DNA from 3 places in the Kitasatospora sp. NPDC059646 genome. Region 1 is predicted to be linked to each of the others. Evidence: riboswitches for the same ligand, from Rfam matches in the RefSeq annotation. Region 1 holds a riboswitch; each other region holds the start of a gene.
The links. Region 1 has a riboswitch for cyclic di-AMP ahead of ACFV1L_RS11905 (transglycosylase family protein). Riboswitches for the same ligand answer to the same signal wherever they lie in the genome.

Region 1 (10,029 bases):
CTTCGCTCTTCCTGTAGGCACCTCCTGTAGAGGCCTCCTGTAGACGCCTCCTGTAGGCGCCTCCTCGGACGTGCGCGTCGTCGTGCGCCGCTGACGGTCGGTCAGGTGCGCGGGTGGGTCTCGTACATCCGCACTGCCACGGTGATGCCCGCCAGGGCGGTCAGGGCGGCGACCGCCCAGATCGCGGTGGTCACGCCGTACGCGTCGGCGAGGATGCCCGCCATCAGTGCGCCGACCGCGAAGCCGCCGTCGCGCCAGAGCCGGTAGACGCCGACGGCGCGGGCCCGCCAGGCGGGGTGGGCGACGTCGCCGATGACGGCCAGCAGGGTCGGGTACACCAGGGCGGTGCCCGCGCCGAGCAGGGTCTGGGCGGCGGCCCACACCGGGAAGGACGTCCCGACCGCGACCAGAGCGAGGGCGAAGGCCTGGAGCAGCATGCCCGCGGTGATCAGGTGCTTGCGGCCGATCCGGTCGGACCACCAGCCGGTGAGCATCTGCCCCGCGCCCCAGACCGCCGGGTAGAGCGCGGCCAGGATGCCGATCCTGCCGAGTTCCAGCCCGTGCGCGGCGTACAGCAGCGGGAAGATGCCCCAGGCGAGCGCGTCGTTGAGGTTGTTGACCATGCCGGCCCAGCTGGCGCTGGACAGCGCCCGGTCACCGAGGCTGGTGGTACGGGCTATTCGGGCGGTGCCGAGTGCGGCCCGGTCGTCGGCAGGAGTGTGCGGTCCCGCCGTGGCCGCGCCCTCCTGCTCGGTGCCGGTGCCCGGCGGGGACGGGTGGGCGGCGGCTTCGGCCCGGGCGTGCTCACGGGTCTCCCGGACCGCGGCGACCGCCAGGCCCAGGCCGAGGGCGACGTACGCCGCGCCGAGCAGGAACGGCTGCGGACGCAGGCCCCAGTGGGCGGCGACGGCCCCGGTGGCGGTCGCGGTGACGGCCACCGCGAGGTATCCCGCCGCCTCGTTGAGACCCATCGCGAGGCCGCGCCGGGCCGGCCCGACCAGGTCGATCTTCATGATCACTGTGGTGGACCAGGTGAGGCCCTGGTTGACGCCCAGCAGCACGTTGGCCGCGACGATCCAGCCCCAGGTGGGGCCCCAGGCCAGCATCGCCGGTATCGGCAGGGCCACCAGCCAGCCCGCGATCAGCACCGGCCTGCGTCCGTACCGGTCGGACAGCGTCCCGGCGAAGAAGTTGGTGACTGCCTTGGTCGCCCCGAACGCCAGGATGTACGTCAGCGCGCCGGTGTAGGCGGACATGTGGAAGACCCGCTCGGCGAGCAGCGGCAGGACCGTCCGCTCCTGGCCGAGCATGCCGCCGACCAGCGCGTTGACCGCCACCAGCAGGCTGAACTGCGCGAGGTTGGCGCGCAGGCCGAGCCGGATCGGCCTGCCCGGGGACCCGCCGCCCGGAGTGGTGCGCGGAGCAGCGCTCGGCGTGGCCCCCGGGGGCGGCAGGGGACGCTGGGCCTGGACGGACATGGCGGGCTCCCGGATGGTGCGTCGGACGTGGTGGCTCGGGACGGTGCTCCGCGGGCGTCGATCGAGCGGTGCAGCATCGATCATATTCCAATCTTTTATGGATGAATGGAGAGGGCTTCTTCCTGCGCCTGCGCGGGCAACCGCCGGACGGCGGGCACGGCCAGCAGGACGAGCGCGGCCGGGACCGCCAGCGCTGTCATGCCGAACAGCGTGCGGTGTACGCCGAGCCCTTCCGAGAGCGGACCGGCGAGCACCAGGCCGAGTGGCATCAGCGCCACCGCGATCAGGTGGTCGTAGGAGCTGACGCGGGACAGCACCTGCTCGGGTATGTGCACCTGCAGCGAGGTCTCCCACAGCACGAAGAAGAGCGAGACGCCGACTCCGGTACAGGCCTCCAGCAGGGCGATCACCAGGACGGGTGCGCCGGATCCGATGATCAGCGCCTGGCAGGAGGCGACCGCCATCGCGACGGCTGCCACCGCCATCGGCCGGGCCGGCTTCAGGCGGTAGGCGCAGACGTCACCGACGATCGAGCCGAGACCGAAGGCGATCACGACCAGGGCCCAGTCGCCCGCGCCGCCCCACTCGCGGTCGGCCAGGACCGGGCCGAGCACGAACACCGAGGGCAGCACCACCACGTGGTAGACGGCTATCGCGAGCATGCTCGACCACACCCAGGAGCGGTCGCACACCTGCCGCCATCCGACCCGGAGTTCGGCCAGGAAGCCGAGCCGCTCGGCCCGCTCCGCGTGCACCGGCCCGCCCACCGGGCCGAGCCTGGCCAGGACGAGGGCGCTGGCCGCGAAGCTCGCGGCGTCCACCAGCAGGGCGCCGCCGGGCCCGGCCAGGGCGACCAGCGCACCGGCCAGCGCCGGACCGACCACCAGCCCCGTCGAGCTCACGAACCCGCGCAACGCGTTGGCCTCGCGCAGCCGGTCCCCGGACAGCAACAGCGGAAGGAGCCCCGTGGACGCCGGCAGGAAGAACGAATCCGCCACGCCGAACACCACCATCAGCAGCGCCAGCGCGCCGACCGTGGCCGTCCCGGTGAACAGCAGCACCGCCACGGCGGTCTGGACCGCGCACCGCACAAGGTCCGAGGCCAGCATGATCCGCTGTCTCGGCATTCGGTCCGCCCACACGCCGCCGGCCAGCGTGAACAGCAGCATCGGCACCAGGCCCGCCGCGGCCACCAGACCGACGTCGGCAGCCGACCCGCCGATCGACAGCACGGCGAACGGCAGCGCCACGAACGAGACCCTGTCGCCCAGGACGGACAACGACTGGCCTACGAACAGCCGGGCGAACTGGCGCTCCGCTCGGAGCACTTCGGGAATCAGCCCAGCCATGGGCACCTCCACAGCAGGTCGGGGTAACGATCACCGCGATGGTAGGGAGCCGCCGAACCCGCTGTCGCGCGAATTATCCGCAACACCGACATTTGCCCCGATTGGTGCCAACTTGGCTCTGCCGCAAGCAGGTTGGGGTGCCGTCAGCCGGTGGCGAGCCGTTCCGGGCCGCCCGCGTTCCCTTCGTCCGGCCTCTCCAATCCCACCGATCGGCCAGATTTTCCCGACCGGCCGACCGACCTCCGGACCATCCCGCCGTCCGAACGCCGGACGCCGCACCCCGCCACCGCGCCGCCGAGGGCCGCCGCCGCCCCGCCGAGGGTCACCGAGGATCGCCGCCGCCACCGAAATGATCGTCAACAGGTCGCCCACGCACGGTCGCAGCGCTCCCCCGCTCCCGCAAGGGCGGTCCGTGTCCGACGGCCCTCCGGGCGGGCGTGATTCGACCGTGACGCGGGCGCGATGCGCTTGTGATTGCGCCGTTCGAGTGAATAGGCTCGGTCCGGCCCGCACCGCCGGGCCCCCGCGCGCGGTTTCGCCGAGCCCTGTCCGCCGCGTCGCCGGGTCGACCACCACAACCCGGGCAGGGGCGGGGGAACCACGCAGGACGCCGTTCCCCACGGCTAGGGGTGAAGCCGTCCGCGCCGGTCCGACCGGAGTGCGGCGGCCGGGCCTCCCTCCCGGCCCGAACCCGACAGCTCACCTCGCAGGCGTGCGGAGAGGATCGGGCATGCTCTTCACGGGTTCCGGACGCCACCGTCGGCAGAGCCAGGCGGAGAAGACGGCCGAGCGGGCGATCGCCGCGGCCGGCGCCGCCGGTGTCGGCATCGCACTGCCCCTGCTCGCGGTGACGAGTGCGCACGCCGCCCCCAGCGCGGTGTGGGACCGGGTAGCCGAGTGCGAGAGCGGCGGCAACTGGAGCGCCGACGCGGGCGACGGCCTGTACGGCGGCCTGCAGATCAACGCCCAGCGCTGGGTCGACTACGGCGGCACCCAGTACGCCGCACTGCCGAACGGGGCCACCCGCAGCCAGCAGATAGCGGTCGCCGAACGCATCCTGGCCACCGAGGGCCCGCAGCCCTGGTCCGGGTGCGCCGACTCGGCGAACCTCAGCGTGGCCACCGCCCCCGGCGTGGTGGACGACAACGACTCGGCGGACCAGACGGGTTCGCTGCGCGGCGCCCGCGGCGTCGCCGCCGCCAACGCGGCTCCGGACGGCACCGTCACCAAGCCGAGCGCCGCCCCGGTCTTCTCCGGCCTGCCCGGCTACGACCCCGTCTACCACGTCTACTGGTACCAGAAGAACGGCGGCTGGTTCTGGACCAGCCACCAGAGCCTGTACGAGCGTTACGTGCAGCTGACGAACCCTCAGCCGCCCGCCGCCACGCCCGCTCCGGGTACCACCGCGCCGAGCACCACCGTCCCGGACGGCCACGCCACCCCGACCGCGCCGGTCACCCCGGTGACCCCGGTCGTCCCGGTCGTCCCGGTCGTCCCGCTGCCGTCCACCGACCCGAGCGCCACCCCGAGCCCGTCCACGCCCGCCGGCGACCAGAACGGCAACCCGAACGGGAACGGGAACGGCAACAACGGCAACACCCAACCGCCCACGCCGTCCGCCCCCGCCACCACCACTCCGTCACCGACCGCTCCCGCCACGGACCCGACGTCCGCCGCGCCGTCCCCGGGCCGGGCCGACACCGCACCGACCGCCCCGGCCGCGTCCGCCGAGACCCCGGCGGCCGCGCCGAGCGCCGCGACCACCGCCCCGCAGCCGTACACCGTCGGCCCGGGCGACACGCTCGCGAAGATCGCCCGCACGCATGAACTGGACGGCGGCTGGGCCGAGCTCTACAAGGACAACCAGCAGGTGGTGGGCGAGAACCCGGACCTGATCCACCCGGGCCAGGTGCTGAACCTGGGCTGACGCCCGCCGGGCTGGCCGCCGTCACTTGGGGACGGCGGCCAGCCCGGTGCAGCCCCGCAGGCCGTCGCGGCGCTGTTGGGCGCTCTTCGCGGCACTGCCGGTCTGCGGGACGGGCACGCCCCGGCCGTCGATGTGCGCGGGGGTGAACGTTTCGCCGGTGACCCGCCCCTCGCCGGTGATGGTGAGCGTGGTGACGCCGGTCTCGTCGGAGGCGGTGTAGTTCGAGGTGCCGTACCAGAGGAAGTTGCCGAAGCCGTACGCCACGTAGGTGTTTCCGAGCATGCCCGCGCCGAGCATGGTGTGGGCGTGGGTGCCGACCACGGCGGTGGCGCCTGCGGTGGCGAGCTTCTTGGCGAGGGCGGTCTGTGCGGCGGTGGGGCAGGCCACGCCTTCCTCGCCCCAGTGCAGGTAGACCAGTACCACGGGGGCCTGCGCCTTGGCGTCGGTGACGGCGCGCAGCAGCGCCTTCTCGTCGAACGCGGAGGCGATGCCCGGCTTGTGCTGGCCGGCCCGCCACTTCTGGTTGGTGAGGTCGTCGACCTGACTCGCCGCCAGGACGGCGACCTTCACCCCGCGCACGGTCGTGAGGTGGGGCGCGTAGGCCTCGGTGGCGTCCTTGCCGATGCCGATCAGCGGGATCGGGGAGGCGGCCTTGGCGGCGAGGGTGTCGGTGAGGCCGTCGGGACCGAAGTCGACGGCGTGGTTGTTGGCCTGGGAGAGCACGTCGACGCCGGCGTCCTTGAGCGCGGTCAGCGCCTTGGTGCTGGTGCGGAAGGTGTAGGTCTTGGGTTCGGGCTTGCCGCGCCCGGTGATCGCGGTCTCCAGGTTGAGCACGGCCAGGTCGGCGGCGGCCAGGGTCTTGGCGATCGGTCCGAGCGCGGTCTCGGCGGCGGGGGCGGCGAGCCGGGCGGCGGTCCTCCCCTCGAAGTGGACGTCGCCGGCGAACGCGACCGTGATGCTGCCCGCCGCTCCGCTCGGTGCTGCCGCGCCCGCGCTCGTGGTGCTGCCCGCACTCGCGCCGCCGCCGTCCGCCGCGCCGGGGCTGCCGGATGCGGCGGACGGTGCGCCCCCGGCGGAGTCGCCGCCGGGGGCACTGGCCGTGGCCCCGCCGGCGGACGGCGTCGGGCCGCCGCATCCGGCGACGGTGGCGAGCAGCAGGGCGGCGGCGGCGGTGCCGAGTGGTGCGCGGCGCATGGTGATCCCCCCGGATCGTTCGATGCGTCGTACCCTATCCGCGCAGGTCGATCACCGGAAGGCCACATCCGCACCGGACGGTCACAACTGTGCGCCGGTGTCCTGTGCGTGCGGGGCCGTCAGCGACGGCCGGGGGTGTTCCGGCCGCTCAGGCGATCACTCCGGCGGCGCGCAGCAGCCAGCGGTTGGCCCAGCCGACCAGTCCGGCCCGGTCCAGGACGCCGATCACCTTCTGGGCCATCTCGGTCTTGGTGGCGCGCCAGTGGGGGTTGGCCCGGGCGACGGCCTTGCCGACCTTCGGGTCGATGCCGACGGCGGCGTAGAGCCGGGGGTGGATGAGCGCGGTGGTGGCGTAGTAGATGACGACGCCGAGGAACAGCTGCTCCCACCGCCGCTGCACCGGCCCGAGCCGCTTGCGGACGAGTTCCTCGCGGGCGTAGCTGATGTGCCGGGCCTCCTCGATGACGTGGATCCGGGAGACCTGCCGGGTGAGCGGCTGGAGGGTCTCGTCGTTCATCACTTCGCGCTGGAAGGCGTCCAGGATCTCTTCGACGTACATGGTGCCGCCGAAGGTCTGGCTGTGGGTGGAGATCGCTTTGAACAGCCGGCCGAGGTTGTGGGCGACGAATCCGGCGCCGTAGGCGGGAACGCCCATCTTGGCGATCATCCGGGCGAACATGATCGAGTGCCGGCACTCGTCGGCGATCTCGGTGAGCGCGTACTGGACGTGGTTGCTGGTGGGGTCCCGGTCGAAGGCGTGGCGCAGCAGCATCTGCATGAGGATCTCCTCGAACCAGATGCCGACGCTGGCGATCGAGGCGACCTCGTGCTTGGAGAGTTCGATGCGCTCGTCCTCGGTCATCCGCTCCCACAGGTCGGTGCCGTAGAGGGAGAGGTGGCGGGGCGGGCAGTAGTAGGCGCCGGGGACGGGGTCGGCGTCCCAGTCGACGTCCTTGAGGGGGTTGAACGAGAGCTTCGCGGAGGAGGCGAGCAGGCGTTCGGCGGTGCGCTCCCGGTCGGGGGCGGCGCGCTCGCGGTCGGGAGCGGTCGGGGTTGCGGCGGGCTGGGGCGGCATGCCGGCTCCTTCGCGGTGGGGGTCGAGGGGCGTCGTGGGTGGAACGGTGCCACTGCCGCGAAGGTAGAAGTTATTAGACTGCCCGTCAATACACTGCGCACAAGGAGGCCCCATCGCCGTCCCGACGAACCCTCAGGCGCCCCAGCCGTCCGGGTCGGCCCACGCCGCCAGCTCCCGCCGGCTGACGAAGCGCCGCGCCCCGCCGTCCACCGGGTCGGTGAACTCCAGCGAGCGAGCCAGCAGTTGGAGCGGGCGCCGGTAGTCCTCCGGGTCCTGCTCCGGCAGCAGCGCGGGATATATCGGGTCTCCGAGGATCGGCAGCCCCAGCCCGTTCATGTGCACCCGCAGCTGGTGGGTGCGGCCGGTGCGCGGTGCCAGCCGGTAGCGGCCCACGCCGTCGCGGGCCTCCAGCAGCTCGACCCGGCTCTCCGCGTTGGGCTCCCCCGGCACCTGGTAGGCGTCCAGCCGCCCGTGGTCCTTGACCAGCCGGTTGCGCACCGTGGTCGGCAGCGCCACCGCCGGGTCGTGCCGGGCGATCGCCTCGTACCGCTTGACGGCCTCCCGCCGTTCGAACAGGCCCTGGTAGGCGCCCCGGCAGGCCGGATCGGCGACGAACAGCACCACGCCCGCGGTGAGCCGGTCCAGGCGGTGGGCGGGACTGAGCCGGGGCAGGTCGAGGTCCCGGCGCAGCCGGGCGAGGGCGGTCTCGGTGGCGTGGCTGCCCCGCGGCGTGGTGGCGAGGAAGTGCGGCTTGTCGGCGACCACGATCCGCTCGTCGCGGTACAGCACCTCGACGGGGAACGGCACCACGGGTTCGGGCGGCCCGGGTTCGCGGTGGAACCACACGTGGCCGCCGGGCCGGTAGGGCGTGTCGGGGGCGATCGGAGCGTCGGGGCCGGCGAACTCGCCCGCTGCGAGCATCGCGGCGATCCGCCCCGGCCCGGCGGCCGTGCCGTAGCGCTCCTCCAGGTAGGCGCCGACGGTCGGCCAGGTGCCTTCGAGCGGCAGCCGCACGTGCACGGGGTCGATGCCGTCGCGCTGCGGGAGCGGGCTCGGCGGGGCGGGGGTCCTACGCGCCACCGGGCGCCGCCTGCGGGTCGGTCCGACGGGTGTCCATCCGGCCCACGATAGCGGGCGCTCACCCGTCTGGGCGCGCGCGGTCTGCCGTGCGACGATGGCAGGGCGGTACCCGCCCCCGGAAACGGCAGGTGGCCAGATGGACACCGACAAGCAGGGCATCCCCCGGACCCGCGCCACCTCTCCGTTCACGGAGGGCGGTGCGCCGCTGCCGGACGGCCTGCTGGCCATTCCGGTGGCGACGGCGCTGGTCGCGTCCGACGGCCGGATCCTGCACTGGAGCCCGGACGCCGAGACCCTGCTCGGTTTTCCCGCCTCGCAGGCGGTGGGCGCCCGGGCCGCGGACCTGCTGGTGGGGGCGGAGCGCCGTCCGGAGGTGCTGGAGCTGTTCGCCCGGATCCTCGGCGGCCGCCCGTTCTCCGGGGTGTTCCCGGTGCGGCACCGGGACGGGCACGTGGTGCGGCTGGACTTCCGGACCTTTCCCATCCTCGGCCCGGGCGGCGTCCCGATGGTGCTGGCGGTGGCGTCCGACGTCAGCGCGGTGCGGCGGCTGGCCTCCGACCTGGCGGTGCTGGACGGTTTCTTCACCCAGTCCCCGGTCGGCATGGCGGTGTTCGACACCGATCTGCGCTTCGTCCGCCTGAACGACGCGCTGGCCCGGATCAACGGCGTACCGCGGGAGCAGCACTTCGACCGGCGGCTGACCGAGGTCCTGCCGAGCATCGACGGGCAGCAGGTCGAGGAGATGATGCGGCGGGTCCTGACCGAGGGGCAGTCGGTACTGGACGCCCGCACCCACGGCCGGACGCCGGCCGATCCGGAGCGCGAGCACGCCTGGTCGGTGGCCTGCTTCCGGCTGGAGCAGCCGGACGGCACGGTGCTCGGGGTGTGCGTCACGGTCGTGGACATCACCGACCGGTTCGAGGCGGAGACCGCCGCCGAGGCCGCCCAGCAGCGGCTGGCGCTGCTGAACGACGCGTCCACCCGGATCGGCACCACGCTCGACCTCCCCACCACCGCCCGGGAGCTGGCCGAGACGGCCACGCCGCGGCTGGCCGACACGGTGATCGTCGAGGTGCTGGAGTCGATGGTGCGCGGCGAGGCGGGTGCCCTGCCGGACCGTTCCGACCGGTCCGCGGTACTGCGGCGGCTGGCGTTCCACACCGTTCCCGGCAGCGGAATGTGGTCGATCGGCCCGGTCAACGCGGTGCAGCACTACCATCCGGGCAGCCCGTACGCGTGGGCGCTGACGCACAGCCGGCCGGTGCTGGTTCCGCGCGCGGACGACCCGGCGATGACCTGGTTCGCCGATGATCCGGTGCGCAGTGCCGCGATCCACGAGCAGGGGGTGCGGTCGTTCATGGTGGTGCCGCTGATCGCCCGCGGATCGGCGATCGGCACGGCGACGTTCATGCGCTCGCGCACCGAGGCCCCGTACGACGAGGGGGACGTGGCGCTGGCCGGGGAGCTGTCGGCGCGGGCTGCGGTGTCGATCGACAACGCGCTGCTGTACACCCGGGAGCGGGACGCGTCCGAGCAGCGCCAGCGTGCGCTGGAGGCGGCCGAGACCGCCCAGCAGCGGCTGGCGCTGCTGAACGAGGCGTCCACCCGGATCGGCACCACGCTGGATCTGCAGCTGACCGCGCAGGAGCTGGTGGACGTGGTGATCCCCCGGTTCGCGGACTTCGTCACGGTCGACATCCGCGAGGCGGTGCTGGCGGGCGAGGACCCGGAGCCGGTGCCCGAGTCGGGTTCGGTGCTGCTGCGGGCCGTCGCGGTCGGCGAGCGGGTGAACGACGAGACCGGCGCGGCCGGGGTGCGGATGGCGGACGCGGCGGACGACGTCGGCGGGGCTTCGCACTCCGCGCACCTGTACGCGCAGGCGATGCGCACCCGGCGCTCGGTGCTGGTGCCGCACGTCGACGAGGC
Region 2 (10,029 bases), on a different contig from region 1:
GACCGCCCCGCCACCGACGCAGCGAAGCCCGCCGGACGACCCGTCAAGGTACGGGCGCGCGGCGAGTCCTCGACGCTCGCCACCGTGCTCTCGCACGGCACGCTGATCCTCGCCAGCCTGGTCGCCCTGTTCCCGGTGCTGTACATCGCGTACATCTCGCTCGGGCCGGACGACATGGACTACCTGCACCCGGCGAAGATCATGGACAAGGCCACCCTCGCCAACTACGGCCGGGTGCTGGGCGACACCGACTTCCTCAGCTGGTTCGGCAGCTCGGCGATCGTGGCCGGCGGCACCACCCTGATCGGCGTGCTGATCGCCGCCTCCACCGGCTACGCGGTCTCCCGGATGCGCTTCCCCGGCCACCGCCAGCTGATGTGGACGCTGCTGGTCACCCAGATGTTCCCGATCGCGGTGCTGATCGTGCCGATGTACTACATCCTGTCCAACCTGCAGATGCTGGACAGCTACACCGGCCTGATCCTGGTCTACTCCGCCACCACCGTGCCCTACTGCGCCTGGCTGCTGAAGGGCTACTTCGACACCATTCCGGTCGAGATCGACGAGGCCGGCCGGGTCGACGGGCTCTCCCCGTTCGGCACCTTCTGGCGGCTGATCCTGCCGCTGGCCCGCCCGGGCCTGGCGGTCGCCGCCTTCTACTCCTTCCTCACCGCGTGGGGCGAGGTCGCCTACGCCTCCACCTTCATGCTCTCGTCCAGCAAGTACACGCTGGCGGTCGGCCTGGCCTCGTTCGTCAGCGAGCACGACCACCAGTGGCAGCTGATGGCCGCCACCTCGGTGCTCATCGCCATCCCCGCCGCGGTCGTCTTCTACCTGGTGCAGCGCCACCTGGTGACCGGCCTGACGGCCGGCGCCGCGAAGTCCTGAACCTCCGTCACCTTCCACAGCACCCAAGGGATGACTGTCCAATGACCCAGAACCTGGCCGACGCCTCCCGGCCCGCCGCCGTTCCCGCCGCTCGGACGACTGCTGCGACCACCGGGGCCTCCAGAGGCGGCTGGTGGCGGGACGCGGTCATCTACCAGGTGTACCCGCGCAGCTTCGCCGACGGCAACGGGGACGGCATGGGCGACCTGCCCGGCATCCGCAGCCGCCTGCCCTACCTGCGCGACCTGGGCGTGGACGCGGTCTGGCTGTCGCCGTTCTACGCCTCCCCGCAGGCCGACGCCGGCTACGACGTCGCCGACTACCGCGCCGTCGACCCGATGTTCGGCACCCTGCTGGACGCCGACGGGCTGATCCGCGACGCCCACGACCTGGGCCTGCGGATCATCGTCGACCTGGTCCCCAACCACTCCTCCGACCAGCACGAGTGGTTCCAGCGCGCGCTGCGCGAGGGCCCCGGCTCCCCGCTGCGCGAGCGCTACCACTTCCGCCCCGGCAAGGGCGAGAACGGCGAACTCCCGCCCAACGACTGGGAGTCCATCTTCGGCGGCCCGGCCTGGACCCGCAGCACCAACCCCGACGGCACCCCCGGCGAGTGGTACCTGCACCTGTTCGCCCCGGAGCAGCCCGACTTCAACTGGGACAGCCCCGCGGTCGCCGACGAGTTCCGCTCCATCCTGCGGTTCTGGCTCGACATGGGCGTCGACGGCTTCCGGATCGACGTCGCCCACGGCCTGGTCAAGGCTCCCGGCCTGCCCGACCTCGGCAGCCACGACCAGCTGAAGCTGCTCGGCAACGACGTCATGCCGTTCTTCGACCAGGACGGCGTGCACGCCATCTACCGCAGCTGGCGCAAGATCCTCGACGAGTACCCCGGCGACCGGATCGGCGTCGCCGAGGCCTGGACCCCGACCGTCCAGCGCACCGCCAACTACGTCCGCCCCGACGAGCTGCACCAGGCGTTCAACTTCCAGTACCTGGGCACCGACTGGGACGCCGGCAAGCTCCGCGAGGTGATCGACCTGTCGCTCGACTCGATGCGCCCGGTCGACGCCCCCACCACCTGGGTGCTGTCCAACCACGACGTCACCCGGCACGCCACCCGGTTCGCCAACCCGCCCGGCCTCGGCACCCAGATCCGCACCGCCGGCGACCGCGAACTCGGCCTGCGCCGGGCCCGCGCCGCCACCCTGCTGATGCTCGCACTGCCCGGCTCGGCGTACATCTACCAGGGCGAGGAGCTCGGCCTGCCGGACGTCACCGACCTGCCCGACGAGGTCCGCCAGGACCCGTCGTTCTTCCGGCAGGCCGGCCAGGACGGCTACCGCGACGGCTGCCGGGTGCCGATCCCGTGGTCCGGCACCGAGGCCCCGTACGGCTTCGGCCCGGTGGCCGGCGGCCCCAGCTGGCTGCCGCAGCCCGCCGGTTGGGCCGACCTGTCGGTGGAGGTCCAGACCGGCGACCCGACGTCCACGCTGGAGCTGTACCGCTCCGCGCTGGCCGTCCGCCGCGCGCAGCCCGCGCTCGGTGCCGGCACCGACGTCGAGTGGCTGGCCGCCCCCGAGGGCGTGCTGATGTTCCGCCGGGACGCGGCCGAGGGCTCGTTCGTGTGCACCGTGAACACCACCGGCGAGACCGTCGGCGTTCCCGCCCCCGGACGGCTGCTGCTGTCCTCCGCGCCCGTGGCGGAGTCCGGGACCGTCGAACTCCCCGCGGACAGCACCGCGTGGTGGGCGGTCTGAGGTGGTTGCAATAGGCTCTGGGATCGTGACTACGGCGCGACTATCCGACATCGCGGCGCAGGCGGGGGTCAGTGAAGCCACCGTCAGCCGCGTACTCAACGGCAAGGCGGGCGTCTCCGCGACGACCCGCCAGACGGTGCTGGCCGCGCTGGACGTGCTCGGCTACGAGCGGCCCACCCGGCTGCGCCAGCGCAGCGCCGGGCTGATCGGCCTGATCACCCCGGAGCTCAGCAACCCGATCTTCCCCGCGCTCGCCCAGGTGATCGAGCAGGTGCTCAGCCGGCACGGCTTCACGCCGGTGCTGTGCACCCAGACCCCCGGCGGCTCCACCGAGGACGAACTCGTGGAGATGCTGGTGGAGCGCGGCGTGGCCGGCATCGTGTTCGTCTCCGGACTGCACGCCGACACCACGGCCGACCACGACCGGTACGCCAAACTGGCGGGCCGCCAGGTCCCGTTCGTGCTGATCAACGGCTACAGCGAGAAGATCGCCGCACCGTTCATCTCCCCGGACGACCGGGCCGCGATGTGGATGGCCGTCCAGCACCTGGTCGAACTCGGCCACGACAAGATCGGGCTGGCGGTCGGTCAGAAGCGGTTCGTCCCCGTGCTGCGCAAGATCGAGGGCTTCACCGCCGCGCTCCAGCAGCTCACCGGGCGCACCGCGGAGGAGGCCGCCGACCTGATCCACCACACCCTGTTCAGCGTGGAGGGCGGTCACGCCGCCGCCCAGGCGCTGCTCGACAAGGGCTGCACGGCGATCGTCTGCGGCTCGGACATGATGGCGCTCGGCGCGATCCGCGCGGTGCGCCGCCGGGGCCTGTCGGTGCCGCAGGACGTCTCGGTGGTCGGGTTCGACGACTCGCCGCTGATAGCGTTCACCGAACCGCCGCTGACCACGGTCCGGCAGCCGGTCGAGGCGATGGCCACGGCCGCCGTCGACGCCCTGCTGGAGGAGGTCGGCGGAAACCCGGCGCAGCGCTCCGAGTTCATGTTCCAGCCGGAACTGGTGATGCGCGGTTCCACCGGCTCCGGTCCGCGCACCTGACCCGACCGGTGCCCGACCCGCGGCCCCCGTTCCGCCCGGAGCGGGGGCCGCGGGCGCGTTCAGCCGTAGAGCTGTTCGATGTCCCGCCGGTAGGCGGTGCCGACGGCCTGCCGGCGGACCTTCAGCGACGGGGTGAGCAGGCCCCGTTCCTCCGTGAAGTCGCCGGACACCACCCGCACCCGGCGGATCGACTCGGCCCGCGAGACGGTCGAGTTGACGGCCCGCACGGCCTCGGCGAGCGCGGCCAGCACGGTGCGGTGCAGCGGGACGGCGGTGCTCACCTCCGGCGCCGCCCCGGTCTCCGCCCCGCCGCCGGGGGCCGGCGGGCGCTCCTGCAGGAAGCGCTCCACCGCCTCCGGGTCGAGGGTGAGCAGCGCGCCCACGTACGGCCGGCCGTTGCCGACCACCAGGCACTGGCTGATCAGCGGGTGGGCGCGCAGCCGGTCCTCCAGCGGGCCGGGGGAGACGTTCTTGCCGCCGGAGGTCACCAGGATCTCCTTCTTGCGGCCGGTGACGGTCAGGTAGCCGTCCTCGTCCAGCCGGCCCAGGTCGCCGGTGGCGAACCACTGCTGCCGGACCGGCCGCCCGGCCCCCGACTCGTAGTAGCCGTCGAAGAGCTGACTGCCGCTCAGGAACACCTCGCCGTCCTCGGCGACCCGCACCGCGCTGCCCGGCACCGGGGGCCCGACGGTGCCCGGGCGGGGCCGCAGCGGCGGGTTCACGGTGGACGGGCCGGTGGTCTCGGTCAGCCCGTAGCCCTCGTACACCAGCACGCCCGCGCCGGCGTAGAACAGCAGCAGCTCCGGGTCGATCGAGGAGCCGCCGCTGATCGCGTAGCGGATCCGGCCGCCCATCGCCTGCCGCACCCGGCGGTACACCAGGGCGTCGTACAGGCCGTGCGCCAGCCGCAGCGACAGCGGCGCGTGCGGGCCCTCCCCGGCCAGCGCGGCGAGTTCGGCGCGGGCGTAGCGCACCGCGACCGCGGCGGCCCGGTCGAAGACCCGCGCCGCGCCCTTGGCCTGCGCCTCGGCCCGGCCCAACTGGTGGATCTTCTCGAACAGGTAGGGCACGCCGACCAGGAAGGTGGCGCCGAACGCGGCCAGGTCGGGCCGTAGTTCGTCGGGCTTCAGGGACGGGCTGTGGCCGATCCGGATCCGGCCGTACACGCAGGTCACCTGGATCATCCGGCCGAGCACGTGGGCCAGCGGCAGGAACAGCAGGGTGGACGGCTCCTCGCCGGTCGCCGCGCTGAACACCGGCTCCAGCATCGCGTGGCAGTTCGCCGCCTCGGTGAGGAAGTTGGCGTGGGTCAGCAGGCAGCCCTTGGGCCGGCCGGTGGTGCCGGAGGTGTAGATCAGGGTGGCCTCGCTGTCCGGGCCGAGCGCCTCCCTGCGCCGCGTCAACTCGGCGTCCGGGACGGCCCGTCCGAGCTCACCGAGGGCGCCGACGGCGTCCTCGTCCAGCCGCCACAGCGGCACCGTGCCGCCGGTGCGGGCGATCGCCACGGTCAGCACCTCGGCGGTGGCGGCGTCCTCCGCGACGGCCAGCACCGCGCCGGAGTCCCGGACGATCCACTCGGCCTGCTCGATCGAGGAGGTCGGGTACACCGGGACCAGGGACGCGCCGGCCGCCCAGGCCGCGAAGTCCAGCAGCGTCCACTCGTAGCGGGTGCGCGACATCAGCAGGATCCGCCCGCCGGGCCGCACCCCGGCCGCGACCAGGCCGCGGGCCGCGGAGGCGACCTCGTCGGCGAACCGGCGGGCCGTCACGTGCTGCCAGCCGCCGTCCGGCCGGCGTCGGGTCAGCACCTCGGCGTCCGGGGCTTCCCGGGCGTTGCGGAACGGCAGGTCGGCGAGGCTGCCGGCGTCCGGCGGCGGGACGAGGTGGGGGGTGCGGGCCTCGACGACCCGGCCGCCGGAGCGCAGGACTTCGACGGGGGCGCGGTCGCGCAGGTGTTCGGCGCGGGCGGCACGGGCGAGGGGGTGTGCCATGGCGAACTCCCTTGGAGGGGGGTGGGGTCCGCCCAGGGTAGGGACTCGGCCGCGAACTTACTAGACGGTAAGTTCCTTGCAAGTAACAGAGGTTGGTCGAGCCTCCGGACTCAGCCCTGCTCGGCGTCCGGCGCCGGACCGGCGAACCGCTCGCCCTCCCGGCTCCCGCCGGTCCGCGCCTCGGTGCGCCGGCCGGTGGCCAGGAAGTCCCGCACCAGCAGCTCCACCGCGTCCTGCGGGCTGCTCACTCCCAGACGCATCATCACCTCCAGCGCGAGGTCCGCCTCCAGAGTGATCGTCAGCTTCGCCATCGCCACGCTCCCCGGTCCCGATGAAGTGCTTCCGGCCGAGGATAGGCCGCTGCCCCGGAGCCGACCAGGGTCTCCGGGGCAGCGGCGCTCACGGACCGGCGTCCGTCACCTCGCGAGGGGCGGGATCAGACGCGACCGGCGAAGTCCGGCGCCCAGTTGGCGATGGTCATGGTGCGCACGCCCGCGCTCGGGTTGGCGGCCTCGACGTACTTGCCGTCGCCGACGTACAGCGCGACGTGGTAGACGCCCGAGTTGGCGCCGTTGTTCGACCAGAACAGCAGGTCGCCCGGCTGCAGGCTGTCCAGCGAGACGCGGGTCGCGTAGTCGGCCTGGTCGGCCGCGACGCGCGGCAGGCTGATGCCGGCCTGGCGGAACGCCGCCTGGGTGAGACCCGAGCAGTCCCAGCCGCCGTTGCCGGTGCCGCCGTAGATGTACGCCTGGCCGACCTTCGACAGCGCGAAGTCGATCGCGGCGGCCTTCGAACCGGTCGCCTTGGTGGCGGTGGCGGTGGTCGCGGTGCTCTTGGCGGTGGTGCTCGGCTGGGCCGCGGCGGTGCTCTTGGCGGTGCTCTTGGCGGTGCCGGAGGACTGGCCGCCGGAGCGGTCGCCCTTCCAGTTCGAGCCGTTGGACGAGGACTTGGCGGCCGGGGCGGACTGCCGGGCCGGGGCCTCGGCGACCGAGACGTTGCCGAGCGCGAGCTGCTGACCCGGGTAGATCACGTCCGGGCCCTCGGTCAGCACGTCGCGGTTCAGCTCGTACAGCTTCTGCCAGCCGCCCTCGACGTGCTGGCGCTGCGCGATGGTGGACAGCCAGTCGCCCGCCACCACGGTGTAGCTGCCGGCGGCCCGGTCGGCCGCGGGGGCGCCCTGCTCGGCCTGGCGGCGGGTCTGGCCCTGGTCCTGCCGGCGCGGCTTCGGGGCCGGCGCCTGGGTCTGCTGCTGGGCGGTGTCCTGGGCCGGCTTGGCGGCGGGGGCGGCCGGCGCGGCGGTGTTCGCGGAGGTGTCGACCTGCGGGGCGGCGCCGCCCTTGGTCAGACCGGCCTGGATCGAGCACACCGGCCAGGCGCCGGGGCCCTGCGAGGCCAGCACCTTCTCGGCGACGGCGATCTGCTGGTCCTTGGTGGCCAGGTCGGCGCGCGCGGCGTACGCGGTGCCGCCGAACTCGGCCCAGGTGGAGGCGGTGAACTGCAGACCGCCGTAGAAGCCGTTGCCGGTGTTGATCGACCAGTTGCCGCTGGACTCGCACTGGGCGACCTTGTCCCAGGTGGCCACCGAGGCGGCGGAGGCGGTGCCGGCCGTCAGGCAGGGGATCGAGAGGCCGATGCCCACGACACCGGTGGTCGCGATCAGACGGCGGGCGCGCTTGGCGCTGATGGGCAGCATGAAGATGCGTTCCTCTCCCACGCCTGCGAGGTGAGCTGTCGGATTCGGGCCGGAGTCGCCCGGCCGCGCACACCTGTCGGCGCGCACGGCTTCACCCCAAGCCCCGGACCGGTCCGTGGACCCGCCCAGGGCGACTTACCTGGTTCCCCCGCCCCTGCCGCGGTGCGTCTCGCATCAGCCGGCCCACCCGGCGGCAGGACTCGGCGTTCCGGGTGAGCTGGGTCCGTGTGTCCACGAACGTGGGCAGGAGATTAAGCGGATTTAAGGATGATTCGCAAATGCCTGTGACGGGCATCACCGGGCCCGAAAAACGCGATCAAGGAATTCCGGACGAACTCCGCTGTGAATGGCGAGAACTGGGCGCACGTCAGGAATTCGACGATCTTGAGTCCGATTTGGGGTGTTATGCAGCGGCGTGCGGGAGTATTCACCCCGCTGGGCGTTTTGATCACGGGCAGCGGGGACGTTTTGCGGGTGAATGTCCCGCTCCGTTCCGGCGGTTGCCCGGCCCGCCCGCACGGCCGCGGAATTCCGGCACCGGCCTGACGGTACGTCATAATGCTTAACCCGCGCGGAAGTCGCGCATTTCCGTCCGGCCCGCCGCCTATGCTGCCCCCGACGATTCGGAGTCCCTGCACGCGTTCGGGAGGCGGCCATCGTGGAGCACTGGGAGAACGGGCGCCACCGGCGGCCGCCGATCGGACGGCGGCGGATGCTGACCTGGCTGGCGGTCGGCACCGTGACGGCGGTCGGCGGGGGAATGGTGCTGCGCCAGTCGCTGGCCGGGGCGGCGGAGGAGGCCGCCCCGCCGCCGCCCGGCGCAGGGGCGACGGGCCATCAGCACCCCCGCGCCGTTCCCGCCGCCTCCGGCCCGCAGCCGACCCCGCCCCCGCCGCCGGTCGACGAGAGCGGGCGCACGTGGTCGGACGCCAAGGGCTGGGGCGGCAAGGTCCCCGGTCCGGGCAGCGCCGTGCGGATCACCGACCGGGTGGTGCTCGACACCGACGCCCGGGTCGGCTCGCTGCTGATCGACACCGGCGGCTCGCTGGTCTTCGCCAAGGACAGCTCGCTGACCCTGGAGAGCGGCGGCAACGTCGAAGTCCGCGGCACCCTCGCACTCGCGCCCGACCAGGCGCACACCCACACCCTGCGCTTCCCCGACATCGACGAACGCCGCTTCCGGGGCGGCGGCACGACCGTCGTCGACACCGACACCGGCCTGTGGGTCACCGGACACGGCTACCTCCGGCTGGACGGCGCGCCCCGCACCGCCTGGGTGCGCGCCGCCGCCGACCTGAAGCCCGGCGACACCGTGCTGCGACTCGCCGCCGCCCCCGAAGGCTGGCAGCCGGGCGACGAACTCGCCGTCACCCCGACCGCCCCGCCCGACGCCGAGTCCTTCTCCACCTCCTACGACCTGGTGACGGTCCAACGGATCGACGGCCGCGACGTCGCGCTGACCGCACCGCTCCAGCACGCCCACCCGCGGGTCGGCGTCGGCGGCGGCGCGACCTTCGGCGCCGAAGTGCTCAACCTGACCCGCAACGTCCGGGTCGAAGGCACCGAACAGGGCCGCGCCCACGTCCACCTGACGTCCAGCCGCCCCGCCGACGTCCGGCACGCGGCGCTGCGCCGGCTCGGCCCGCGCACCACCGGCAAGGACACCTGGAACGGGCAGCCCGTCACCGAACCGGTGCTCGGCCGGTACGGGCTGCACTTCCACATGCTGCTCGACACCTCGCGCGGCACCGTGGTCGAGGGCGTGGTGGTCCGCGACAGCGGCAGCCACGCGTTCGTGCCGCACCACAGCCACGGCATCACCTTCCGCGGCTGCATCTCCCACAACACCTGGGAGGACGCGTACTGGTGGGACGGCCCTCTCGACACCCGCACCCCGCAGGGCCCCTCCGACGACATCGGCTACCTGGGCTGCGTCGCCTCCCGCACCGTCTTCGAACCCAACCCGCGCGGCTACCGGCTCACCGGCTTCAGCCTGGGCGCCGGCACCGGATCGACCGCGCGGGACTGCGTGGCCGTCGGCGTGCAGGGCGCCACCGGCGCGTCCGGGTACGAGTGGCCGGAGACCGCCGAAGGGGTGTGGACGTTCGAGAACTGCCTGGCGCACAACAACCTGGAGAACGGCGTCTTCGTCTGGCTGAACGCCGAACACCACCACACCGTCACCGGCTTCGTCGCCTACCACAACGGCGGCTGGGGCATCGAGCACGGCGCCTACCTCAACGACTTCGACTACACCGCCTCGGTGCTGTACGGCAACGCGGCCGGCGGCATCGCCGTGCACGCGCTCGGCCGCGACAAGGGCACCGTCTTCGACGGGCTGCTGATCGACGCCGCCGGGCACTCCGACTACGCGGTGGCCACCCTCAAGCACCAACTCGACGGCGAGCAGGTCACCCTGAGCCGCAGTCGGCTCACCGGCTACCGCAAGGCCGGGGTGGCGTTCCGGGCCACCTCCGACGGCAGGCCCGACGACATCGCCGTGCTGGACTGCGAGTTCGGCGACGGCCCGGAACTCTGGCTCGACCCGGAGGCGCCCGCGCCCAAGCAGATCCTGTTCCGCAAGGCCGGCCAGTCGGGGACGGTCGCGCTCGGCAAGCCCGGCCCCGGACTCGCCCCCGGGCCGTGGAA
Region 3 (10,029 bases), on a different contig from region 1:
CACCGGCTACTCGCATGGCCTGCTCCCCTTCCAGAGCGAAACCGCGGGCGGTCCGCACGCCGCCCACTGTGGTTCATCGGAGGATCGTAGGCTCGCCCCGACGCTCCGCAACAGGGAATACCCGCCAGGTGACCAGACTCACGCGACGGCGGTTCCAGATACGGTCAAGACATGCCAGATCAGCCCCACGAAGCCCGCCCGCAACTCTTCACCTGGGAGTTCGCGGCCGACCCGTACCCGGCCTACGCCTGGCTGCGGGAGCACGCCCCGGTGCACCGCACCACGCTGCCGAGCGGGGTGGAGGCCTGGCTGGTCACCCGGTACGCGGACGCCCGGCAGGCGCTGGCCGACGCGCGGCTGTCCAAGAACCCGGCGCACCACAGCGAACAGGCGCACCGCACCGGCCGGGTGGGCATCCCGGGGGAGCGGCAGGCGGACCTGATGACCCACCTGCTGAACATCGACCCGCCGGACCACACCCGGCTCCGCCGCCTGGTGTCGAAGGCGTTCACGCCGCGCCGGGTCGCCGAGTTCGAGCCCCGGGTGCAGCAGCTCACCGACCGGCTGATCGACTCGTTCGCGGAGCGCGGCGAGGCCGACCTGATCCACGAGTTCGCGTTCCCGCTGCCGATCTACGCGATCTGCGACCTGCTGGGCGTCCCGCCGGAGGACCAGGACGACCTGCGGGACTGGGCGGGCATGATGATCCGTCACACCGGCGGCAAGCGCGGGGGAGTGGGCCGCGCGGTCAAGCAGATCCGCGGCTACCTGGCCGACCTGATCCACCGCAAGCGGGCCGACCTCGGCGACGACCTGATCTCCGGCCTGATCCGGGCCAGTGACCACGGCGAGCACCTGACCGAGAACGAGGCCGCGGCAATGGCCTTCATCCTGCTGTTCGCCGGCTTCGAGACCACCATCAACCTGATCGGCAACGGGGTCTACGCCCTGCTGCGGAACCCGGACCAGCGCACCCGGCTCCAGGAGTCGCTGGGGCGCGGCGAGTCCGGTCTGCTGGAGACCGGCATCGAGGAACTGCTGCGCTACGACGGGCCGGTGGAGCTGGCCACCTGGCGGTTCGCGACCCGGCCGCTGACCGTCGGCGGCGTGGACATCCCGGTGGGGGACCCGGTGCTGGTGGTGCTGGCCGCGGCGGACCGCGACCCGGCCCGGTTCTCCGACGAGAACACCCTGGACCTGGCCCGCTCCGACAATCCGCACCTGGGATTCGGTCACGGCATCCACTACTGCATCGGCGCGCCGCTCGCCCGGCTCGAAGGGCAGCGCGCGATCGGCACACTGCTGACACGGCTGCCGGACCTCCAGTTGGCGGCCGATCCCGCCGAACTCCGTTGGCGGGGCGGGCTGATCATGCGCGGCCTGCGCGAACTCCCGGTCTCCTTCACGCCCCGCTGACCCGGTTTCGGCGACCCCGGACCCCGCCCCAGCACGGCACTGTCCGAACCCCCGGCGGGGGCGCGCGATGCGCCCCGTCCGGGGCGATTCCGGACATACATGGACGGTTTGTGCACGAGAAGTGAAGGTCCGTAATTTCGACGTGATACCGGTGATATGAGCTTGTGATTGCTCGTCAGCTCTGCTTACTCTCCGATTTGCCCGCAGCTGCGGGCCCCGAACGCGGCACGCCGAATCCTGTCCACCGCGCCCTCGGGACACCGACCAGACCCGGACAGGAGCGGGGGACCCAAGTGTGAACGCCGTAGTCCCCGACGGCTCGGGGTGAAGCCGCCAGGGAGCGGACGCAGCCGCGTCCGGTCCCGCCGGCGGCCGGGCCAACCTCCCGGTCCGAACCCGACAGCTCACCTCGCAGGCGTGCGGAGAGGAAGCACCATGCTGTTCACCGGCACCGGCCGTCACCGTCGCAGTACCAAGGCCGAGAAGGTCGTCGCCGCCGCCGGCGTCGCCTCCGTCGGTCTCGCCCTGCCCCTGCTCTCCGCCACCGGAGCGGCAGCCGCGCCCGTCGACACCTGGGACCGCGTCGCCCAGTGCGAGAGCGGCGGCAACTGGGGCATCAACACCGGGAACGGGTACTACGGCGGCCTGCAGTTCTCCTCCTCCACCTGGCGCGCCTACGGCGGCGGCCAGTACGCCCCCACCGCCGACCGGGCGAGCCGCGCCGAGCAGATCGCGGTCGCCGAGCGGGTGCTCGCCTCGCAGGGCCCCGGCGCCTGGCCGGTCTGCTCCGGCAAGGCCGGACTGGCCAAGGGCGGCGGCAGCTCCCAGGACACCGCCTCCCGCTCCCAGCAGCGCGCGGCCGCCCCGAAGGCGGCGCAGCAGCAGGCGCCGAAGACCGCCAAGACCCCGAAGCAGACCCCCGCGCAGAGCGCCCCGGCCGCCCAGCAGCAGCCGCAGAACGGCGCCGCCCGGCTCACCGTGCAGGAGGGCGACACGCTGTCCGGCATCGCCGCCGCCCGGAACGTCCCCGGCGGCTGGGAGCAGCTCTACCAGGCCAACCGCGGCGTCATCGGCGCGGACCCGGACCTGATCGTCCCCGGCCAGGTGCTCTCGCTCTGACGGTCGCCCGGGCGGCCGTACCCCTGACGAACCGTCCGCTCCCGGCGCGCGCAACGCAGTTCGCGCCGCCCGGGGCGGACGGTCGGCGGGCAAACAGGTGAACTACCAGTGAGTAGCCGGGCCACACGGTGAGACGGAGCCCGGCCGGGCGTGGCCGCGGGCATGTCTGCGGCTAGGCTCTGGGCGTAACGACCACACATCCGCTTCCGCTAGGAGATGCCTCGTGCCGTCCATTGATGTCGTCGTAGCCCGTGAGATCCTCGACTCCCGCGGCAACCCCACGGTCGAGGTCGAGGTCGGTCTCGACGACGGCAGCACCGGTCGTGCGGCTGTCCCGTCGGGTGCCTCCACCGGCGCCTTCGAGGCGCTGGAGCTCCGCGACGGCGACAAGAACCGCTACTTCGGCAAGGGCGTCGAGAAGGCCGTCCTCGCCGTCATCGAGCAGATCGGCCCCGAGCTGGTCGGCTACGACGCCACCGAGCAGCGCCTGATCGACCAGGCCATGCTCGACCTGGACGCCACCCCGGACAAGTCCTCGCTCGGCGCCAACGCGATCCTCGGCGTCTCGCTCGCCGTGGCGCACGCCGCCTCCGAGGCCAGCGACCTGCCGCTGTTCCGCTACCTGGGCGGCCCGAACGCCCACGTGCTGCCCGTCCCGATGATGAACATCCTCAACGGCGGCTCGCACGCGGACTCCAACGTCGACATCCAGGAGTTCATGATCGCCCCGATCGGCGCGGAGTCCTTCTCCGAGGCCGTCCGCTGGGGCGTCGAGGTCTACCACACCCTCAAGGGCGTGCTGAAGGAGCGCGGGCTGTCCACCGGCCTGGGCGACGAGGGCGGCTTCGCCCCGAACCTGGACTCCAACCGCGAGGCCCTCGACCTCATCACCGAGGCCATCAAGAAGGCCGGCTACACCCCGGGCAAGGACGTCGCGCTCGCCCTGGACGTCGCCGCGTCCGAGTTCTACAAGGACGGCGCCTACCAGTTCGAGGGCAAGGCCCTGTCGGCCGCCGAGCTGATCGAGTACTACGCCGAGCTGGTCGCCGCCTACCCGCTGGTCTCCATCGAGGACCCGCTGGACGAGTCCGACTGGGACGGCTGGAAGGCCATCACCGACAAGCTCGGCGACAAGGTCCAGCTGGTCGGCGACGACCTGTTCGTCACCAACCCGGAGCGCCTGCGCAAGGGCATCGAGACCGGCACCGCCAACGCGCTGCTGGTCAAGGTCAACCAGATCGGCTCGCTCACCGAGACCCTGGACGCCGTCGAGCTGGCCCAGCGCAACGGCTACCGCTGCATGATGTCGCACCGCTCCGGCGAGACCGAGGACGTCACCATCGCCGACCTCGCCGTCGCCACCAACTGCGGCCAGATCAAGACCGGCGCCCCGGCCCGCTCCGAGCGCGTCGCCAAGTACAACCAGCTGCTGCGCATCGAGGAGATCCTCGACGACGCCGCGGAGTACGCGGGCCGCTCGGCGTTCCCGCGCTTCCGCTCTGCGGACAAGTAGGCACAGCCGCTCCGCGGACACGCGAGCACAGCGAAGGCTGATCGCCGAGCCTGTTGTGACCGGTGCCCCGGCCTCCACCGCGTAGGGTGGGGCCGGGGCACCGGCATGCGCAGGAGGGGCGACCAGATGGCCAAGTGGAGGATTCCCGGACTGGCGGCGCGCCCGCGCTTCACCAGCCGGGCCACCGTGCTGGTGCTCGTGCTGTGCTCGCTGGTGGCGATCCTGGCCTATCCGACCCGGCAGTACATCGCGCAGCGGGCGGAGATCGCCGACCAGCGGGCCAAGGCCGAACACGCCCGCCAGCAGGTCGACGAACTGCGCCGGGCCAAGGCCCGCTGGCAGGACCCGGAGTACGTCAAGGCGCAGGCCCGGGACCGGCTGCACTACGCGCTGCCCGGCGAGACCCCGTTCGTCTCGGTCGCCCCGCCACCCGCGCCGGGCGAGAAGCAGCCCTCGGCGGACGCCGCCGGCCGGCCCAAGGCGGTCCGGCCCTGGTACTCCGCCTTCTGGGACTCGGTCGACGCCGCCGACACCGCCCTCGCGGCGCCGCCCGGCCGTCCCTGACGCCCCGCCACCCCACCCGTCCCCCCACCTGACGAACAGACTCCTGATGAGCAACCAGAACCCTCCCGCGTCCGACGCACCCGCCGTCTCCGACCACGACGTCGCCGCCATCGCCGCCCAGCTCGGCCGGGTGCCGCGCGGGCTGCGGGCCGTCGCCCACCGCTGCCCGTGCGGCAACCCGGACGTGGTGGAGACCGCGCCCCGGCTGCCCGACGGCACCCCGTTCCCGACGCTCTACTACCTGACCTGCCCCAAGGCCGCCTCGCTGATCGGCACCCTGGAGGCGGACGGCGTGATGAAGGAGCAGACGGCCCGACTCGCCGAGGACCCCGAGCTCGCCGACAAGTACCGCGCCGCGCACGAGGACTACATCGCCCGCCGGGACGCCATCGAGGTGCTGGAGGGCTTCCCCAGCGCCGGCGGCATGCCGGACCGGGTCAAGTGCCTGCACGTGCTGGTCGGCCACTCGCTGGCGGCCGGCGAGGGCGTCAACCCGCTGGGCGACGAGGCGATCGGCATGCTGGAGGACTGGTGGGCCAAGGGTCCGTGCGTCAGCCCGGCCGAGGTCGAGGCCGCCGGTGAGCGGGTGGCCCGCAACCGGGCCAAGGCCGAGGACCACGCCGCGGTGATCGCCGCCAAGGAGGCGCTGACGGCCGAGCGCGCCGCCGCCCGCAGGGCCGCGGAGGAAGCCGGGGAGGGCGACGAGTCGTGACCACCACCCGGGTCGCCGCGATCGACTGCGGCACCAACTCGATCCGTCTGCTGATCGCCGACCTCGACCCCGAGACCGGCGGGATCACCGACCTCGACCGGCGGATGCTGATCGTCCGGCTCGGCCAGGGCGTCGACCGGACCGGCCGGCTGCACCCCGAGGCGCTGGCCCGCACCTTCGCGGCCTGCCGCGAGTACGCGGAGGTCATCGCCGCGCACGGCGTCGGCCCGGACCGGATCCGGATGGTCGCCACCTCGGCCTCCCGGGACGCCGAGAACGCCGCCGAGTTCACCGCGGGGGTCAAGGACATCCTCGGCATCACTCCGAGCGTGGTCAGCGGCGACGAGGAGGCCCGGCTCTCCTTCACCGGCGCCACCCGCGAGCTGCTCGGCGGCCCGCACCGCCCGCCCTACCTGGTGTTCGACCTGGGCGGCGGCTCCACCGAGTTCGTGCTCGGCGAGCAGGACGTGCGGGCCGCGCACTCGATGGACATCGGCTGCGTGCGGATGACGGAGCGTCACTTCGCGGGCGGGCAGCCCACCGAGGAGCAGATCGCCGCCGCCCGGGCCGACATCCGGGCCGCCCTGGACACCGTCGCCGGGAGCGTCCCGCTGACCGAGGGCGCCACCCTGGTCGGCCTGGCCGGCACCGTCACCACGGTCGCCGGGATCGCGCTGGAGCTGCCCGGCTACGACTCCGAGCGGATCCACCACGCGGTGCTGACCGTCCAGCAGGTCCGGGAGACCGCGCAGTGGCTGCTGCACTCCTCGCACGCCGAGCGGGCCGCCGTCCCCGTGATGCACCCCGGCCGGGTCGACGTGATCGCGGCCGGCGCGCTGGTGCTGCTGGAAATCATGGAGCGCACCGGGGCCGCCGAACTGCTGGTCTCGGAGCACGACATCCTCGACGGCATCGCCTGGTCGATCGCCTGACCCGGACGCCGCGGGAGGCCCTCGCCACGGGTGCCGGAAGGCCCGGCGGGGGCCTCCCGGCGTGTCGCCGGAAGAAGCTTCGTGAATTTCTTCACATGGCGATCGGGCCTTTCGGCCCAGCGCGGTGTCCGGTCCGTCCGATATGTGGGACCGAAGGCGCCCGGGGCGGGTCGTTCATGGGATCGCAGGCAACCCGGCGTTCACGCGGCAGAAATCGAAACCCCACTCGGGAACCCGTGCGGCGCAAGGATCGTTGCTGCTCAGCGCGGCACCGGGTGCCCCGCCGGTCGCCGCGGGCGTCGGGCGGAGCGGGAGGGACCGCCCCGGCCCGGAAATGTGGGCGCGCAGTGTAGCACCCGGTGTCCAGGAGCTTGTGACGGGCCTCACGAATGGTCCGTCAGGCGGGGGTGGATACTTTCGGATATGAGCACCACGGAGCGTCCTCGCATCCTCATTGTCGGCGGTGGTTACGTCGGCCTGTATGCCGCGATGCGCATCCTCAAGAAGATGCGCTACGGCGAAGCGACCGTCACGGTCGTCGACCCGCGGTCGTACATGACGTACCTGCCCTTCCTCCCGGAGGCGGCCGGCGGCAACGTCGCCCCCCGCAACCTCGTCGCGCCGCTGCGCAGCGCCCTGAAGAAGGCGGAGGTGCTCACCGGTCACGTGACCGAGGTGGACCACGCCCGCAAGGTCGCCACCATCCAGCCCGCGGCGGGCGACTCCTACGAACTGCCCTTCGAGTACCTGGTCGTGGCGACCGGCTCGGTCTCCCGCACCTTCCCGATCCCGGGCCTGGCGGAGCACGGCATCGGCATGAAGACGGTGGAAGAGGCGATCAGCCTCCGCAACCACGTCATGGCGCAGCTGGACAAGGCCGAGTCCACCACGGACGAGGACGTCCGCCGCAAGGCACTGACCTTCGTCGTCATCGGCGGCGGCTTCGCCGGCATCGAGACGGTCGCCGAGATCGAGGACATGGCGCGCGACGCCGCCAAGATCTACAAGACCGTCAGCCGCGACGACATGCGCTTCATCGTGGTGGAGGCGGCCAACCGCATCCTCCCCGAGATGGGCCCCGACCTCGGTCTGTGGACCAAGGGCCGGCTCGAGGAGCGCAACATCGAGGTCTACATCGAGACCTCGATGGACTCCTGCGTCGACCAGCACGTGGTGCTGAAGAACGGCATGGAGTTCGACGCCTCCACCATCGTGTGGACCGCCGGCGTGAAGCCGAACCCGGTCGTCTCCCGCTTCGGCCTGCCGCTCGGCCCGCGCGGCCACATCGACACCAAGCCGACCCTGCAGGTCCAGGGCTTCGACTACGTGTGGGCGGCCGGCGACAACGCCCAGGTCCCCGACCTGGCTGCCGGTGAGGGCGCCTGGTGCCCGCCGAACGCGCAGCACGCCGTCCGTCAGGCCGCCGTCCTCGGCGACAACGTGGTGGCCGGCATGCGCGGCTTCCCGCAGGCCGAGTACAAGCACAAGAACCTCGGCGCGGTGGCCGGCCTCGGCCTGCACAAGGGCGTGGCGATCCTGTTCGGCAAGGTCAAGCTCAAGGGCCGCCTCGCCTGGTACTTCCACCGCCTGTACCACGGCGCGATGGTCCCCACCATGAACCGCAAGATCCGGGTCTTCACCGACTGGACGCTGGCGATGTTCCTCAAGCGCGAGACCGTCGGCCTCTCGGAGATGGAGAAGCCGTTCGACGCCTTCCAGGAGGCGTCCGCTCCGCCGAAGCCCGCCGCCGCGGCCGAGCCCAAGAAGGAACTCGCCGCCAGCAAGTAAGCGGCAGGACCCGACACTTCGGGTACGAGTCGGAGGCCCTCCGCCCGGCAACGCGCCGGACCACGTCCTCCGTGGTGCTCAGCCGGCGCTGCTGCCGGGCGGAGTACAGCAATCGGTTGACGAAGGCCCCCACCCCCGCCGGGTGGGGGCCTTCGGGCGTTCCGGGGCCTTGCGGCGCCGCCGGGCCGGCGGGCCTCGCCGGGCCGCCGTCAGGACCGGTCGGCGGGGGCGGTGCGGTCGCTCAGGCGCTCGTGGCGCTGGCGGGCGGCCTGGGGGGTGCCGAGGCCGAGGCCGAAGGCGATCTCCTGCCAGGTCATCCCGCGGCCGCGGGCCATGGTGAGCAACCCGGCCTCCAGTTCGTCGAGTTCGGCCCGGACCAGGGGGAGCAGGGTGAGTGCGGCCGTCACGTCGGCCCGGTCGACCTCGGGTTCGCCCTCCTCGGCGAGGGCGGCGCCGCTGAGCAGGAAGGCGACCAGTCGGACCGCCTCGTGCGGGCCGAGCATCGCGGGGTTGGTCTGGCGGCGGCGCTGCTCGTCGGTGGCGGCGTGGCGCTCGGCGATCCGGAACAGCGAGGCGTAGACGCGCTGGGTGCGGGCGGCCTCCGCGTCCGGCGGGGCGAACGGGTCGGCGGGCTGCTGCGGGATGTCGGTCATGGGAGCCAGCATTCACCGGTGAACGGGCGGGCGTCAACGGAATTGCTTGAACGAATTGTTCATGACCGAGCCCCGAAAGGGCATTGATCGCCCGCGAGCGGCCGCCTAGCATGGCGACCACCGATCCAAGATCAACCCGGGGGAGCCGCAATGGAACTGACCGCCCGTCACACCGCCCTGATCGCCGCCGCCACCACCGCGCTGGCCGCCGCCGCCGTCGTCGGCACCGCCGCCGCCGAGCGCCCCGCCGACCGGCCCGCCCTGTCCGTCGAGGCCCACGGCTACGTCCAGCAGACCGCCGGCGACCTCGCGGTGCCGGACCACATGGCGCTGGTCGTGCCCGACCACATGGCGCTGTCCGTCGCCGACCACATGGGGCTCTGATCCCGCCGTGCGGGCAGCGGCCGACGACCCGGCGGCGCGCCTGGTCGCGCAGACCGCCGAGCGGCTGATCCGGCTCTGGGCCGAGCGCGGGGAGCTCCACCACCCCGGCTGGGGCCGGCCGTTCCGCCAGCTCGGCGAGCTGCTGCCCGCACCGGACGTCGAACACGCCGTCCACAACCCGCAGATGGTGCCGCTGCTCTGGTACCCGGCACTGCGCCGCGAGACCCGGCACGGCGCCGTCGTCGAGGTGTTCGACCACCTGCCGGCCGACGCCGGGCCGCCGCTGCCGCGCCGCCAGGAGCTCTCCCGGATCTACAGCTGGGCCCCCGTCACCCGCACCGCGCTCGACTGGATCGCCGACCGGCTGGCCGGTCGCGGCCTGCTGGAGGTCGGCGCCGGCAGCGGCTACTGGGCCGCGCAGCTGCGCGCCCGCGGCGTCGACGTGCTGGCCACCGACGCCGAGGCCCGCACCGAGCACAACGGCTGGACCGACCGCTTCCGCTGGACCGACGTCCGCCCCGGCCTGGCCGCCGAGGACGCCGCCGCCCACCCCGACCGGGTGCTCGCGCTGATCTGGCCCCCGCACCGGGACCCGATGGCCCTGCACGCGCTGCGCGCCCACCGCGGCGACGACTTCCTCTACCTCGGCGACCGCCCCGGCGGCCTCTGCGCCGACGACGCCTTCTTCGCCGAACTCGCCGCCCACTGGCGGCCGGTGGCCCGCTGCCCGGTCACCCTGCGCTGGCTCGGCAACCACGACGCCCTGACCCACTGGGCCCGTCGCCCGTGACACGCCCCGGCACCCGCGCCGGACCGCTGTAACCGGGCCATCACCGCAGGTCACGGTGGTTGTGCAGACTGGTGCCCAGAGCCGGACTCGAACCGGCACGACCTCTCGGTCAAGCAGTTTTAAGCTGCCCGTGTCTGCGTTCCACCATCTGGGCGTGG

Region 2: it holds a riboswitch for cyclic di-AMP, as region 1 does, so the genes downstream of both, ACFV1L_RS08205 (transglycosylase family protein) here and ACFV1L_RS11905 (transglycosylase family protein) in region 1, are expected to answer to the same signal.
Region 3: it holds a riboswitch for cyclic di-AMP, as region 1 does, so the genes downstream of both, ACFV1L_RS05605 (transglycosylase family protein) here and ACFV1L_RS11905 (transglycosylase family protein) in region 1, are expected to answer to the same signal.

Annotation. Positions count from the first base shown of each region.
Region 1 covers NZ_JBHWDS010000013.1:83,897-93,925, reverse strand. The annotation lists gene ACFV1L_RS11920 (hypothetical protein) at 1-17, shown strand, start outside; gene ACFV1L_RS11915 (MFS transporter) at 102-1,478, opposite strand; gene ACFV1L_RS11910 (MFS transporter) at 1,574-2,827, opposite strand; cyclic di-AMP (ydaO/yuaA leader) riboswitch at 3,388-3,554, shown strand; gene ACFV1L_RS11905 (transglycosylase family protein) at 3,558-4,754, shown strand; gene ACFV1L_RS11900 (CapA family protein) at 4,776-5,948, opposite strand; gene ACFV1L_RS11895 (diiron oxygenase) at 6,097-7,023, opposite strand; gene ACFV1L_RS11890 (pseudouridine synthase) at 7,156-8,103, opposite strand; gene ACFV1L_RS11885 (SpoIIE family protein phosphatase) at 8,240-10,029, shown strand, end outside.
Region 2 covers NZ_JBHWDS010000008.1:178,748-188,776, forward strand. The annotation lists gene ACFV1L_RS08180 (sugar ABC transporter permease) at 1-888, shown strand, start outside; gene ACFV1L_RS08185 (glycoside hydrolase family 13 protein) at 930-2,648, shown strand; gene ACFV1L_RS08190 (LacI family DNA-binding transcriptional regulator) at 2,674-3,696, shown strand; gene ACFV1L_RS08195 (AMP-dependent synthetase/ligase) at 3,756-5,687, opposite strand; gene ACFV1L_RS08200 (hypothetical protein) at 5,798-5,998, opposite strand; gene ACFV1L_RS08205 (transglycosylase family protein) at 6,124-7,380, opposite strand; cyclic di-AMP (ydaO/yuaA leader) riboswitch at 7,386-7,557, opposite strand; gene ACFV1L_RS08210 (G8 domain-containing protein) at 8,039-10,029, shown strand, end outside.
Region 3 covers NZ_JBHWDS010000006.1:20,451-30,479, forward strand. The annotation lists gene ACFV1L_RS05595 (SDR family NAD(P)-dependent oxidoreductase) at 1-16, opposite strand, end outside; gene ACFV1L_RS05600 (cytochrome P450) at 172-1,416, shown strand; cyclic di-AMP (ydaO/yuaA leader) riboswitch at 1,668-1,848, shown strand; gene ACFV1L_RS05605 (transglycosylase family protein) at 1,852-2,535, shown strand; gene eno (phosphopyruvate hydratase) at 2,759-4,048, shown strand; gene ACFV1L_RS05615 (septum formation initiator family protein) at 4,175-4,612, shown strand; gene ACFV1L_RS05620 (DUF501 domain-containing protein) at 4,659-5,324, shown strand; gene ACFV1L_RS05625 (exopolyphosphatase) at 5,321-6,256, shown strand; gene ACFV1L_RS05630 (NAD(P)/FAD-dependent oxidoreductase) at 6,680-8,044, shown strand; gene ACFV1L_RS05635 (DNA-binding protein) at 8,254-8,697, opposite strand; gene ACFV1L_RS05640 (hypothetical protein) at 8,848-9,081, shown strand; gene ACFV1L_RS05645 (hypothetical protein) at 9,089-9,871, shown strand; tRNA gene ACFV1L_RS05650 (tRNA-Leu) at 9,941-10,025, opposite strand.